2 regions of the Paraliobacillus zengyii genome follow, and region 2 is predicted to be linked to the other one. Evidence: riboswitches for the same ligand, from Rfam matches in the RefSeq annotation. Region 2 holds a riboswitch; the other holds the start of a gene.
The links. A riboswitch is a leader RNA that binds a small molecule or an ion and turns the genes downstream of it on or off. The one in region 2 is predicted to bind FMN.
Positions count from the first base shown of each region.

Region 1: it holds a riboswitch for FMN, as region 2 does, so the genes downstream of both, ribD (bifunctional diaminohydroxyphosphoribosylaminopyrimidine deaminase/5-amino-6-(5-phosphoribosylamino)uracil reductase RibD) here and DM447_RS13455 (ECF transporter S component) in region 2, are expected to answer to the same signal.

Region 1 is NZ_CP029797.1:405,227-412,974, forward strand. Features, by position in the region: gene DM447_RS02105 (cysteine hydrolase family protein) at 1-532, shown strand, start outside; gene murB (UDP-N-acetylmuramate dehydrogenase) at 632-1,555, shown strand; gene DM447_RS02115 (GNAT family N-acetyltransferase) at 1,681-2,184, shown strand; gene DM447_RS02120 (VanZ family protein) at 2,219-2,788, shown strand; gene DM447_RS02125 (GNAT family N-acetyltransferase) at 2,804-3,304, shown strand; FMN riboswitch at 3,393-3,542, shown strand; gene ribD (bifunctional diaminohydroxyphosphoribosylaminopyrimidine deaminase/5-amino-6-(5-phosphoribosylamino)uracil reductase RibD) at 3,695-4,783, shown strand; gene ribE (riboflavin synthase) at 4,784-5,449, shown strand; gene DM447_RS02140 (bifunctional 3,4-dihydroxy-2-butanone-4-phosphate synthase/GTP cyclohydrolase II) at 5,462-6,655, shown strand; gene ribH (6,7-dimethyl-8-ribityllumazine synthase) at 6,668-7,135, shown strand; gene DM447_RS02150 (glutathione peroxidase) at 7,265-7,738, opposite strand.
Region 2 is NZ_CP029797.1:2,646,527-2,654,274, reverse strand. Features, by position in the region: gene DM447_RS13470 (glucose-6-phosphate isomerase) at 1-6, shown strand, start outside; gene DM447_RS13465 (potassium channel family protein) at 46-1,044, opposite strand; gene DM447_RS13460 (M20/M25/M40 family metallo-hydrolase) at 1,140-2,198, shown strand; FMN riboswitch at 2,298-2,438, shown strand; gene DM447_RS13455 (ECF transporter S component) at 2,588-3,175, shown strand; gene DM447_RS13450 (hotdog fold thioesterase) at 3,309-3,698, opposite strand; gene DM447_RS13445 (1,4-dihydroxy-2-naphthoate polyprenyltransferase) at 3,772-4,719, opposite strand; gene DM447_RS13440 (isochorismate synthase) at 5,030-6,421, shown strand; gene menD (2-succinyl-5-enolpyruvyl-6-hydroxy-3-cyclohexene-1-carboxylic-acid synthase) at 6,425-7,748, shown strand, end outside.

The DNA.
Region 1 (7,748 bases), 1.5 Mb from region 2:
TAATGTTGATTATACAAATGATTTTGTGGCAGATGAGGGTAACTTAACTTGCGGTGAGCCAGGACAATTAATAGAAAATAAAATTGTAGGATTGACCGAACAGTTTATTGGTGCTGGTGAATATGTGGTCTTTGCTATTGATGGCCATGACGAAGAGGATACCTTTCACCCTGAAACTGAATTGTTTCCACCGCATAATATAAAAGGAAGTTCAGGTCGTGAGCTTTATGGTGAACTACAGTCTTTATATAATCAAATGAAAGATCAATCAAATGTATATTATATGGATAAAACACGTTACAGTGCCTTTGTTGGGACAGACTTAGAGATTAAATTACGGGAACGTCAAATTGAGGAATTGCATATAGTGGGCGTATGTACGGATATTTGTGTGTTGCATACGGCAATAGATGCTTATAACAAAGGTTTTGAACTTGTGATTTATCAAGAAGCGGTAGCGAGTTTTAATAAAGCAGGACATGATTGGGCACTTGAACATTTTATTAATACGCTAGGAGCAACGGTTATTTAACAGTTCCAATGAAATCCTGTTGGCTTATCATCCAAACTCCTGCTATAATTTAATGTGCAGTTTTACTATGTCATATAGACAAATTAAAGGATGATTAAAATCGTGGAAAACCATTCGATTTATCAAGATTTACTTCAACTAACAGCAGAAACTAATATTTTAATAGATGAACTTATAAAAAATCATACGTATACTAAACTAGGCGGAAAAGCAGACTTCTTTGTAACACCAGCTAGTGTAGCTGAAGTACAAGAAATTGTCAGATTCGCTAACCGCGAAAAAATCCCGTTTACCCTATTAGGGAATGGTTCTAATTTAATTGTAAGAGACGGTGGGATTCGTGGTATTGTCATGAGTCCGAAGCGTTTCACTGCTGTGAGACGAGAAGAAAACACGTTGATTGCAGAGAGTGGTGCACGCATTATAGATGTATCGAAGAAAGCATTACAAGAAAAACTTTCGGGTCTAGAATTTGCGTGTGGTATTCCTGGAACAGTTGGTGGAGCGTTATATATGAATGCTGGAGCATATGGTGGCGAAGTGAAAGATTGCCTGAAAAGGGCAGTCGTTGTTAATAAGTACGGTGAAGTAAATACACTTCAGGCTTCTGAATTAGATTTAGGCTACCGTACAAGTAACATTCCAGATAAAGAATATATCGTTTTAGAGGCGCATTTCGCTTTACAACCTGCCTCAGAAAAAGAAATTAAAGAAGTGATGGATGACTTAACTTTTAAACGAGAGTCGAAGCAGCCACTTGAATACCCTTCATGCGGTAGTGTGTTTAAAAGACCACCGGGATATTTTGCTGGTCAGCTGATTCAAGACAGTGATTTGCAAGGAAAAGGTATTGGTGGTGCGGAAGTATCGACTAAACATGCTGGTTTCATTGTTAATAAAGATAATGCGACAGCCTCAGAATACATTGCGGTAATTAAAATGGTCCAACAAACAGTAAAAAATAACTTTAATGTGGAATTAGAACGTGAAGTCCGGATTATTGGAGAAGAGCTTGGTAGGTAGAGAGTGTGTAGCCGGTGAGGTAGGAAATAAGCATAGCCATTTTAATGATGTGGGCTATGCTTATTTTTTCATAAGGGCATTTTTCATTTCCTATATTGCATAAAATATAAAAAGGATGTTTATATATGAGAATTGAATCAGAGAGGTTACGTTTTCGTTTTTATAATAAAGGTGATCTTCCATTTTTATATGCATTAGTTTCTGATCCTAAGATAGTTAGGTATATCGGGAATGGCAAACCGAAAGATAATAGTGGCGCGGAGACATTCTTAAATTGGATTCTTGATACATATGAGCGTAATCCTAATTTAGGCCTACATCTTTTAATTGATAAAAAAAGTAACAAACCGATTGGACATGCAGGTATTGTTCCGCAAACAATTAATGGAGTAAATGAGCTTGAAATAGGTTATTGGATTGCTCGGGATTACTGGCAAAAAGGGTATGGAACAGAAGCGGCATTAGCGTTAAAAGACTATGGAAAGCGGAAGTTAAAAATAGAACGATTTATTGCGCTTATTCAGCCAGGAAACATTGCTTCTCAAAAGGTAGCGAGTAAATTAAACATGGTATTAGAGAAGAGTATTATATTAGGTGGACAAGACGTCCAACTATATGTTACAACGTAAAAATGATTACTGGCTATAGGAAGGATACTTAAGAATGATCATATTAGATCCTCTAATAATATATGTATTTACTATTTTATTTTGGATATGGTTTAGAGGTAACCATTACATAAAAAACAAAAGACATTTTAACTTAATCAAAGAAATAATTATACATCTATTTTTTGTCTATTTATTAGCGGTATCTTATCTAACCATGCGACCATTTTATTTTATAAATGTACTAGCAGAAGAACGGTCTATTAGCTTTGATCTAAACCTCTTTTATAACCTATTAAATATGGCAGATGGCTATCTAATGTTCCAATTGCTTTACTCAGTAGGTAATATCATGCTATTTGTTCCATTTGGTCTTCTCACACCTATCTTATTTAGGCATACCCGGAATTTTTTTATAATACTAATTTTAGGATTCATCTTTTCATTAACAATTGAATTAACACAAGCAACTTTTACACCTACAAGGTATGGAACAGTTGATGATCTATTATTTAATTCTTCTGGAACTATTATTGGTTACATCTTATTTCTGATTATCAGGGCTACTAGTAAGAAAATAACATTACTCCGATTAAACATGAGTGTCGATAAAGGTAAAGGATGAAAAGAGGGAAATCAAATGGAAATAAGACAATTAGTAGCAGATGATGCCTCTGAATACCTTACGAACAGGCTGATTGCACTACAAGAAAATCCGGAAGCATTTGGTTCAAGTTATGAAGAGGAAAAAAACGATTCCATAGAAAAGTATATAAATAGGTTTAAATTATCGTTAGACTCCTTTACTTTTGGAGCTTTTGAACAGTCTGAGCTTATTGGTACTATTTCTTTAGTTAAGGAAACTAAATTAAAGTTAAAGCACAGAGCAAATATTGTTGCTGTTTACGTTAAACCAGAAAACAGAGGTAAGGGATTAGGTAATGCGTTACTACTAAAGGCAATTGAAAAGGCGAAAACTATAAACGAAATAGAACAACTTTATTTAACTGTTTCTACAAAGAATAGTGCAGCCAAAAAGGTATATAAATCAATGGGGTTTGAAATATGTGGTACAGAAGAAAGATCATTAAAGTATAAGGATACCTATTATGATGCCGATCACATGGTTTTGTTCTTGTAGCAGATCGGAATAGGATCAATTGACTCTTCTTGAATTTTTTTACGTGCAATTTACATAATATCATGTTAAAATATGAACAATTGAATAGGTTTTTCTTTGGGGCAGGGTGTAAATCCCGACCGACGGTGATAGGTATGCGTAATACCTTTAGTCCGTGACCCGGAGCACATTTTGTGCGAAGGTGGATTTGGTGTGATTCCAAAGCCGACAGTGAAAGTCTGGATGGGAAAAGAAAAACAACAATAAACGTATGGAACAGGCATGCGTTTGTTTGCTAACGCTTATCAGAGCTAATCACTCTATTTAGGAGTATTAGTCTATCAAAAAAAGCCCCGGATCATCTTAAATGATCTGGGGCTTTTGTATTTCCGCTATAAGGAGTGGATACTTGTGACAAAAGAGACATACATGGATTTAGCATTATCACTTGCTACGAGCACAATAGGACAAACAAGCCCAAATCCATCTGTTGGTTCAGTCGTTGTTAAAGATGGCAGAATTATTGGAATGGGAAGTCATCTCAAAGCTGGCGAAGGACATGCAGAAGTTCTTGCCATGCAACAGGCAGGAGAAGAGGCAGAAGGTTCGGATGTCTATGTTACCTTAGAGCCTTGTGCTCACTATGGTAAGACACCCCCATGTGCAGAACTACTTGTGCAACGAAAAGTGAAAAAAGTTTATATTGCTTGTGTTGATCCTAATCCAGAAGTTGCAGGAAAGGGAATTGAAATTTTAAAAAAGGCTGGAATAGAAGTAGAAGTTGGTTTGAAGGAAGAAAGAGCGTTAAAGATAAACCAATATTTCTTTTATTATATGAAAAATAAACGACCATTTGTCACGTTAAAAGCCGCGATGACGTTAGACGGCAAAACTGCGACAGCAACTGGCGATAGCAAATGGATTACATCTGAAGAAGCGAGAGAAGATGTCCATAAGCAACGTGCAATACATGACGCGATTATGGTTGGGAGTAATACGATTAAGCAAGATGATCCACGATTAACCACTAGATTGCCCCAAGGTGGTAAAAATCCTATTCGTATTATTTTAGACACAAATTTAATGATTAATCCAGATGCTAAAATTTTAGACAATGAAGCTACCACTTGGATTATTTGTGGTAAAAACGCTGATACAAATGACTTTCAACGTAAACATGCACATGTTAAGTTAATACAATTACAAACTGAAAAACTAGAAATAACTGCTGTACTTGATATCTTAGGAGAACATGGTATTCAATCGTTATATGTTGAAGGTGGCAGTACGTTACATGGTTCTTTTGTTAGAGAAGGTTTATTTCAAGAATGCCATTGGTACATTGCGCCAAAACTATTAGCAGGAAGTGATGCAATTTCTGTTGTCGGCGGTATTTCTCCAAATAATATGAAGGAAGCAATTGATCTAGATATTAACTCGATAGAACAAGTAGGTCCTGATATTAAAATAATTGCACGACCTTTACAGGAGGGAGACTAAATGTTTACTGGGATTATTGAAGAAAAAGGTAGAATGAAGGCGGTAAAGCAACAAGCAAATAGTTTAAAACTTACGATTAATGCAGAGACTGTTTTGGCTGATGTCAAAATCGGTGATAGTATCTCAGTTAACGGTGTATGTTTAACTGTTACTAGTTTTGATACAAAAGGCTTTTCGGTTGATGTAATGCCAGAAACATATCGTTATTCTTCCTTATCAAAATCGGAAATTGGTATGCAAGTTAATTTAGAAAGAGCAATGCATGCAAATGGAAGATTTGGCGGCCATTTTGTTTCAGGTCATGTTGATACGGTTGGAGAAATTGATCGAATCTGGACAGAGGCTAATGCGCGCTATATGGCAATTTCAGTTGATAGTAAGAGTTTACCCTACTTGATGCCAAAAGGATCGGTTACAGTAGATGGAACATCACTTACTGTTTTTGATGTAACAGACGATAGTTTTGTTATTTCTTTAATTCCTGAAACGCAGAAGGCTACTATTTTAGGAGAGAAGACACTGGGAGACCGTGTCAATTTAGAGTATGACATGTTGGCAAAATATATGGAGCGACTATTAAGTACGCGTTTTGCCGAAAATAAATCTGAATCAACAAAAGAAGCATTAACAAAAGAAAAATTACAAAACTATGGTTTTATTGGATAGGAGTGAAAGATAATGCTTAATACGATACCAGAAGCACTAGAAGCATTGAAAATGGGTAAAATTATCATTGTTGTAGATGATGAAGATCGTGAAAATGAGGGTGACTTTGTTTCACTTGCTGAACATGCGACACCAGAAGTAATTAACTATATGGCAAAAGAGGGACGAGGGTTAATTTGTACACCGCTCGCGTCTTCTATTACAACAAAATTAGGTTTGGATGATATGGTATTACGCAATACAGATGCACATGGCACGGCTTTTACGATTAGTGTCGATCATGCCGATACAAAAACAGGAATTAGTGCTTATGAACGTTCACTGACTATCCAGAAATTAATTGATGAGCGATCAGTTGCGCTAGACTTTAAACGACCGGGACATGTTTTCCCTTTATTAGCTAAGGATGCGGGAGTTTTGGAACGACCTGGACACACGGAAGCTGCTGTTGATTTAGCGAGGTTGGCTGGTTCAGCACCAGCGGGTGTTATTTGTGAAATTATGCAAGAAGACGGCACAATGGCACGGTTACCAGAATTGAAAGCTATTGCCGAAAAGGAAAACATGGCGATTATATCGATTCAAGATTTAATTGCCTACCGTAAAAGATATGATAAATTAGTGGAAAAAGAAGTGGAAATTGACCTTCCAACAAGTTATGGTGATTTTAAATTAATCGCCTATACAGAAAAATGGACTGGGAAAGAACACTTAGCACTATTGAAAGGTGAAATTGGGACAGAAGACATCCCGCTTGTCAGGGTTCACTCCGAATGTTTAACAGGTGATGTATTTGGTTCTAAGCGTTGTGATTGTGGACCACAACTGGAACAAGCATTAGAAGAAATTGAAGCGGCTGGTAAAGGTATACTTATTTATATGAGACAAGAAGGTAGAGGTATTGGTCTATTAAACAAACTAAAAGCCTATAAATTGCAAGAAGAGGGCTACGATACAGTTGAGGCAAATCATCAACTTGGTTTTCCAGATGATCTTCGTGATTATGCTGTTAGCGCTCAAATGTTAAAAGATCTTGGTGTAGGTAAATTGGCGATCTTAACGAATAACCCACGTAAAATATCAAGTATGACTGAATACGGGTTAGAAGTGGTGGAGCGTAGATCTATTCAAATAGAAGCTAATAAAGATAATGAGAAATATTTAGAAACAAAAAAATCAAAATTAGGCCACCTTTTAAAGGGCTAGGAGGTAATTAGTATGGGTAAAACATTTGAAGGAAATTTAGTAGGTACGGATTTAAAGATTGGAATTGTAGTAGCGAGATTTAATGAATTTATTACGAGCAAATTATTAGGTGGAGCAGAGGATACATTAAGACGTCACGGCGTATCTGAAGATAATGTAACAATCGCTTGGGTACCAGGTGCTTTCGAAATTCCATTAGTCACAAAACAAATGGCTGCTTCAGGTAAGTATGATGCAGTAATTGCACTAGGAACTGTCATTCGTGGATCAACACCACATTTTGACTATGTATGTTCTGAAGTTACTAAAGGCGTAGCAAGTGTATCAATGGAATCGAACTTACCTGTCATCTTTGGCGTGTTAACAACAGAGACAATTGAACAAGCAATTGAACGTGCAGGTACAAAAGCAGGAAATAAAGGTGCAGACGCAGCAGTATCAGCAATTGAAATGGCTAATTTAATGCAAGTGTTAAGATAATCTAGAAAATAAGAAGAAGTGATCTGTTGATAACGATGCAGGTTGCTTCTTTTATTTTTATTATTTGTGCAATCTTTTAATGCAAAAAAGCATTGCTTTAACTTTAAAGCAACACTTTTAACATATGGACTATAATAATTCTTTAATAGCTTCTTCTATGTCTTCTGGTTCTGTCTTTGGTGCAAAGCGCTTAATAACTTTTCCTTCTTTATTAACAAGGAATTTCGTGAAGTTCCATTTTACTTGATCCGTCACCATACCTGGTGCTTCTTTTGTTAAATATCGAAATAGGGGATGGGCTGATTTACCGTTCACATCGATCTTGCTAAACATAGGAAAATTAACACCATAATTCATTTCGCAAAATTCCTGAATGTCGTCGTCTGATCCTGGTTCCTGATTCATAAATTGATTGCTTGGGAAGCCTAATATTTCTAGACCAGCTTTATTGTACTTATCATAAAGCTTTTGTAATCCTTCATACTGGGGTGTAAACCCACATTTACTTGCTGTGTTTACAATAAGTAAGACTTTCCCTTGAAAATCAGCCATGGATTTGTCTTTTCCTGTAATTGTCTGTACTTTGTAACTGTATACCGTCATCAATCTTCCT
Region 2 (7,748 bases):
TTATAAGGTATAGTAAAAAAGGTTCTCATTAAATTGAGAGCCTTTTTACATGCCTTCTAACAAAAGAAGTGTGTCTTTTTCAGTTAAAGGTTGTTCAAAAGATGGATTTAATTGCACTTCCCCATTAGAAATTATTCCGATAAGTAAGCGTTCTGAGCAAACATAGTAATCGGATACTTCTAAAAAGTTTTTTCCTACTAATTTTTCAGGTAAAGCACATTGAGAAAATTGTTGATTCGATAGTATTTCTAGTAATAATTCGAATGGTTGTACTGATGATGTTCGAAAGATTTCATGATAAAACAAGGTGCTCATAAAGTCATTGGAACGTATAATTGCGTCTGCACCAGCACGTTTCGCATTAGAAATCTGGCTTTTTGTAAGTATTTCTGTGATGATTTGAATAGTTGAATTGTTTCCACGTAATGCTACTGTTGTTAAGATGCTTGTTTGATCTGCTTGACGTTCCTTTTTTGCAGGATCAGCTGTCACAATTGCATATTTAGCAGCCTGCACGTTAGCCATTTGTAAGACTTCATCAGCTGTTGGATCACCATGAATAAAATGAAGGTTATGGTCTTTGTAGGGAAGTTGATTTAGCGAATGATCAATTAAGACAAACTCCTCCTTCTTATGATGTTTATGCATCATTTCGAGTAGCTGTCTTGTTCGTTCATTCCAACCGATGAAGATAATATGATTTTCTCCTTTAAATGTAATATCACCTTTTGAAAGGGACTCTTCTTGTTTGATTGTTGTAGCCGAAATGGTTGCCATATAAAAAGTTACAACCCCTCCACCAGTTAGAATTAAAAGAATGCCAAGTGTTTTTCCTAATGTGCTTAATGGGATATAATCACCATAACCAACCGTTGATCCTGTTACAAATGCCCACCAAATCCCATCAAAAATAGTAGTGAAGTGCTCGGGTTCGATTAAGTGTATAAGGAGCCCAAAGCTAAACATTAGTACGAATACTGTCGCTAGTAATCGTAGTAAACTAGGTAAACGAAAATAATACTGCCAAAATTTATAAAGGTGCAATTTCTCACTTCCTATCCAAAAATTAAAGTTAAAGATTAGTATTTACCAAAAAATTTGATATGATGATAATAGATTATTTAGGAGGTCATACAAAAATGGAAAAAGAGAGACAACAGTTTTTAATGGAACTATTACAAACACCATCTCCATCAAGTATGGAAATGGAGATTCAAAAAAAATGGATGCGTTATGTTGAGCCTTTTGCTGATGAGATCATGACAGATCATGCAGGTAACGTAATAGGTGTGTTGAATAAAGAAGCTGATTTTAAAATTTTATTAGCTGGTCATAGTGATGAAATTGCACTTGTAATCAATCGTTTAGATGAACAAGGTTTTTTATATTTTGATAAAATGGGTGGAATTAATCCAAAAGCGGCTGTTGGCATGAAGGTAGATGTTTTAGGTTATGGCAAGAAAATCACTGGTGTTATCGGTGTTAACGCTCAACATCATGGTGGTATAAAAGGTGACTTTGATGTGGAAGATCTTTTTATAGATTGTGGTGCACAATCAAAAGAAGAAATCGCAGCATTTGTGCAAATTGGTGATCTTGCGGTTTATCAACGCGAACCAGAAGTATTGATGGATCGGTACATAACGGGACGAGGTTTAGATAACCGTACAGGTGCATTTATCGTTGCTGAGGTATTGCGTAGACTTTCTGATAAAGATTTAAAGGTAGGTGTCTATGCGGCTAGTACAGTGAATGAAGAAACGAACATGGGTGGTGCTTATTTTGCAGCAGCAGGAATTTCACCGACGATGGCAATTGCTTGTGATGTAACGTTCGCTACTGATTATCCAAGTGTTAATAAAAACAAACATGGCGATATCCGGTTAGATGGTGGCCCAGTTTTAGCGAAAGGTGCACCAATTAATCGTAAAATGAATATCTTATTAGAGAAAACTGCAAAACAGTTAAATATGGACGTGCAGTATGAGCTGACTCCCCGCATGACAGGAACAGATGCTGACAAAATGCGCTTAACTGGTCGTGGAGTACCAGTGAGTCTAGTCTCCTTACCGCTACGTTATATGCATTCTCCCGTTGAAACGGCGAGTATTAAAGATATCGATGAAGAAATTGATTTATTAGTTGCGATGATTGCAGGTATGACAGGGAAAGAAAGCTTAAATCCCTTGGATGAATAAAAGTATTTTTATGAAATATGAACTTTGTGAAAAAAAACACATGTAAAACACTTCACAAACTTTTTAACTTATTGTATAATATAATTAATTAAATATCGATTCTATCTTCGGGGCAGGGTGTAATTCCCGACCGACGGTGATAAGCGTTAAATCGCTTTTAGTCCGTGACCCACTTTCATAGTGGTGGACCTGGTGCAAATCCGGGACCGACAGTTAAAGTCTGGATGGGAGAAGATAAGGAGCAAAATTTGGTATATTTATATACCTTTATTTCTTGATATGTGTAAACCCTAAAAGCCCCCATTTGGTTTTAGGGTTTTTATAATGTCTAAAGGATTGCTCTGCCTTCATCAAGATTAGAATCGATAAAGATGAAGGAGGAATTGAGATTGCAAACAACTAAATCGCAATCATCAAACTTATTAAAATTAATTATTCTTGCTCTATTAGGTACAATTTCATTAGTATTATTATTTATTAACTTTCCATTACCTTTTTTACCACCATATTTAAAAATTGACTTTAGTGAAGTTCCAGCATTAATCGCAGCACTATTGTTTACACCTATGGCTGGGATAATTGTCGAAGCAATTAAAAACTTATTATATTTAATCTTTACAGGTGCTGGAGATCCAATTGGAGTAGTTGCAAACTTTATCGCTGGCGTGTTATTCGTTGTTCCTGTATCGATGTTATATCATAAATTTAAAGGAAATAAGAGTCTCGTTTCAGGTTTGGCAACTGGTACTGTCGTGATGGCTTTAGGCATGAGTGTCCTAAATTACTTTGTTATTTTACCAGCGTATAGCTGGTTTATGGGCTGGGAAACAATGAGTAGTACAGTGAAGTTAAGTACAGTTATCGTTGGTGTCTTACCATTTAACGTCGTGAAGGGAATTATTCTAGCAGTGCTTTTTGTTCCGTTATTTATTAAGCTTAAACCATGGATTGATCAGAAAAAGGCAATGATAGGATAAAAAATATAAAATGAAAGCTGGCTTTCCCTGAAAAGGGAGGCCAGCTTTTTCAGTTGTATACTGTAATCGGGCGAACACAGCTCGAATCGAGCGAAAGCGCAGATAATCGAATAAAGCGTAATAATTTAATCAATCAAAAATTACGTTTCTCTACAATGCCTATTGTAGAGCGTGAGGTAGCAATTAATTGGTCTGATTCATCTATAATATCAATTTGCCATACCATCGTTGTTCTACCAATATGTACAGGTTTTGCTCGAGCAATCACCCAACCATTCTGCTTGCTTTTTATATGATTAGCGTTTATTTCAACTCCAAAAATGTTATATTTACTCGCATCAACATTTAATAAGGCGCCGATGCTTGCCGCTGATTCAGCTAGTGCCACACTTGCACCGCCATGTAAATAACCTATTGGTTGGCGTGTTTTTTCGTTAACAGGCATTTTAATTTCAACTAGATCTGCCTGACTTACCATAACTTCCATTTCCAATGCTTGCATTAATGTTCCATTTAAATCCATTTAAATACCACCTTTCTTATGAAAAAGGCAGACACAATTTCAATGTCTGCTTTTGTTTAATATTTACTACTTGTTATAAAGAAAAAGGAATAAAGATCTGTATTAACAAAGATAAACCTAGTAGAAAGCCGTAAATTGTATTCGTCTGTGCCGTTGCTATCATAGCTGGAATCATTTCGACGTTTGTGGTTTTCCCTTTAAATCCATTTATAGCTTGCTTCGCTTTCTTTATGCTCAGTAATGTAATAATTGACCATAATGGTAAAAGTCCAACACCAATAAATAGCATAGTTAAAAGGTAACTAATAGAAAATAATGAGCCAAGCAATTTGCCTGCTTTTTCATGCCCAAGTAAGATAGCGATTGTTTTACGACCATTCGCTTTATCACCTTCTAAATCACGAATGTTATTAGAAAGCATAATTAGCCCGATAAATATCGCTACAGGAATGGAAATTAAAAGCATGTCACTTGATATTTCCATTGTCTGTACGAAATAACTAAATCCGATTAGCATTGTACCCATGAAAAATCCAGAAACAATTTCTCCAAACGGTGTGGACGCAATTGGATATGGCCCACCGGTATATAAATAACCAATTAACATACAAAACAGACCGACAGCACAAACCCACCAATTAGATTCTAAACAAATATAAACACCTAATAACATGGCGAATGCAAAGAAACTACAAGCCAGAGTTAATACAGTTTTGGCTGCAATTCCATCACGGACGATTGTTCCACCGATTCCAACAGAGTTTTCGTTATCGAGTCCGCGTACATAATCGTAATACTCATTAAACATATTCGTTGCTGCTTGAATAAGCATGGCAGCTAAAAGCATTGCAGAAAAAAGCAAGAAATTAATTGAGCCATCTAGTATAGCTAACATACTCCCGATAAATACTGGAACAAAAGATGCAGTTAAAGTATGTGGACGAAGTAGCCTCCACCATACATGAAAACCTGGTTTTTCGTTCAAAGTTGATTTTATGGTATTATTTTGTAATGATTGCATAATCCTTATTTCTCTCCTAACTAACGTTTAACGCACAAATTCTTTTTATTATCTTGTCTTTAAACCTGATAATTACGCTAATATAATCTATAATATCATTATAAGTTTAGAGAAGGAAAGAAGTCGTGTCAATCAAATTGAATAATAAATTATTGGTAAATAATCATGATTGTTGAGAAAGATTGAAAAACAGCATAAAATATAAAAGGGGAAAGTTTTAAGTTAATAAAAATAGTGAATAGATATATCGTAATATTATGGATCAATGCCTTAATAGATAACCCCTATCATTATTGGAGGGTAAGCACACATGATTGAAATAGAAAAAAAACAACTAGATCTTTTATTAGATGAGGCAATAAAAAAAGCAAAGATAAATAACAATACTGTACAAATGCTAAGTTTCACAGAAAAAATTGATCCAGTTGATCCGCATGTTTTTTTTGAACAAGCAAAGTATCTAGAAGGAAATCGTTTATTTTGGGCTAGCGTACCAGACGATTTTTATTTAGTTGGTGCTGGAACAGCAATTTCTATGCATGCAGATGATGATTATTATCAAAATACTGAAAATCAATGGAAAAAGCTTTTAGAAGAAGCTATTATTTATAATGAGTATGAACAGCCTGGCACAGGTCCAATCGCGATTGGTGCTTTTCCGTTTGATACTACCAGTAGCAAAACACCACTATGGGATAATTTTAATGGTAGCTATTTTCGCGTGCCTACTTATTTGTTAACGAAAGACAAAGATGATTTTTATTTCACGGTTAATTTGCAAATAAAAGACTCAGATCAGAATCAACAGTTACGAGACGAGATTGAAAAACAAAAAGATATACTTATTTCGCCACGTAAACTAGAACATGAGCTACCAATTCTTAAAAACAAATTGGAGAGCGATGCAGTAATGTGGAAACAACTGGTGAAACAAGCGACAGAGAAAATTAATCAAGGACAAGCGGTTAAAATTGTATTAGCAAGAAAAATGGAAGTGGACTTTGCTGAAGCGCCAGCTATTGTTTCTATTTTAAAAGAATTAACAAGTAATCAAACATTAAGTTTTGTTTTTGCGATTGAAAAAGAACAGGATTGTTTTGTCGGTGCGACACCAGAAAGATTAGTACGTATTGATAATCAACAGTTATTTTCAGCGTGTTTAGCAGGAACTGCACCGCGTGGCAAATCAAAAGAAGAAGATGAAAAAATTGGACAGGCGCTATGGGAAGATAAGAAGAATAGAGAAGAGCATAATCATGTTGTTCATATGATTCGTGGAGCATTAGAATCCTACTCTGAAGCAATTGATATTCCCGATGAACCAGTTGTTTATCCATTAAAGAACTTACAACATTTATATACACCCGTGGTAGCAAAACTCAAGGAAGGCTTCACGATATTTGATGTTTTAAGTGATCTTCATCCGACACCGGCATTAGGTGGTTTACCGCGAGAAGCATCATTGACTTTTATTCGGGAATTTGAATCATTGGATCGTGGTTGGTATGGCGCTCCGATTGGTTGGTTGGACGCGTATGCAAATGGAGAATTTGCTGTAGCAATTCGTTCTGCAGTCGTTAAGAATAAAAAAGCAACATTGTTTGCTGGGTGCGGTGTTGTAAAAGACTCAATTCCAGAAGAGGAATATGAAGAAACAATGATGAAGTTCACACCGATGCTGACAGCCTTGGGAGGTTTGTAATGCATGAATCATACTGAAAGTTTAACACGCTACGTTACCAGTTTTGTTGATGAACTTTATCAAAATGGATTGAGAGATGTAGTCATTTCGCCAGGCTCTCGATCAACACCACTTGCCATGACTTTTGCGGCCTATCGGTCTGTCAAGCATTGGATTAATATGGACGAACGCTCTGCTGCTTTTTTTGCACTTGGTATAGCCAAACAAACGAAACGTCCTGTTGCACTTGTTTGTACTTCTGGTACAGCAGCAGCTAACTATTATCCAGCAATTATTGAAGCTTTCTACAGTAGGGTGCCATTACTTATACTAACGGCGGATCGTCCTCATGAACTAAGAGATGTAGGGGCCCCACAAGCCATTAATCAGATACATTTATATGGCGATTATGTAAAATGGTTTCATGATATGAGTCTACCTGAATTAACAGATCAGCAGGGAAATTATGTGAGAGGAAAGGCGGCAGCTGCATATAAAATTGCAAATACAGCTAATCGTGCTGCGGTGCAAATCAACTTCCCCTTTCGAGAGCCTTTAGTGCCAGATTTTTCATTGGATAATTTGTGGGGTGAAAATAAAGAAACAGCACATCTGGAAGTGAAACAAGGGAAGAAACAGCTTTCAGCGGAACAGTTAATAGCTTTACATAAACAATTTTTAACGAAGCAAAAAGGTCTTATTGTGTGTGGGCCTATGGAAGACCAACAGGCTCAAAAGGAAATCATTGCACTAGCAAATGCGTGGCAATTACCATTATTAGCTGATCCATTATCACAATTACGTTCAGGTGATTATGATAAAAGTAATGTGATTGAGAGTTATGATGCTATTTTAAAGCATAAACAAACAAGAGATCTATTTAGACCAGATTTTGTTATTCGTTTCGGTGCTCAACCTGTATCGAAACCTTATACATTGTGGTTAAAGGAAAATCCGCAAATTGATCATTACGTAGTAGAAGAAGCAGAAGGATATCGTGAACCTATTGGTCATCAATCTACTGTGATATACGCGGATCCCCAACTTTTTTGTCAAGGATTAGTATCAAATCCTGTCCCAGATTTTGATCAAAATTGGTTGAAGGAGTGGCAAAAAGGAAACAGTGTGGCAAAAAAGGTTTTGCGAAAAAGTGCTTCTCAAGTAATAACAGAGGGAGATGTTGTCCAGTACATTGAAGAAATCATACCAAATAATAGCACCTTTTTCGTTGGAAACAGCATGGCGATTCGTGATGTGGATACTTTTTGGTTTAATACGGACAAACAAATTCGTATTTTAGCCAATCGGGGTGCTAATGGAATTGACGGTGTGACATCTAGTGCTCTAG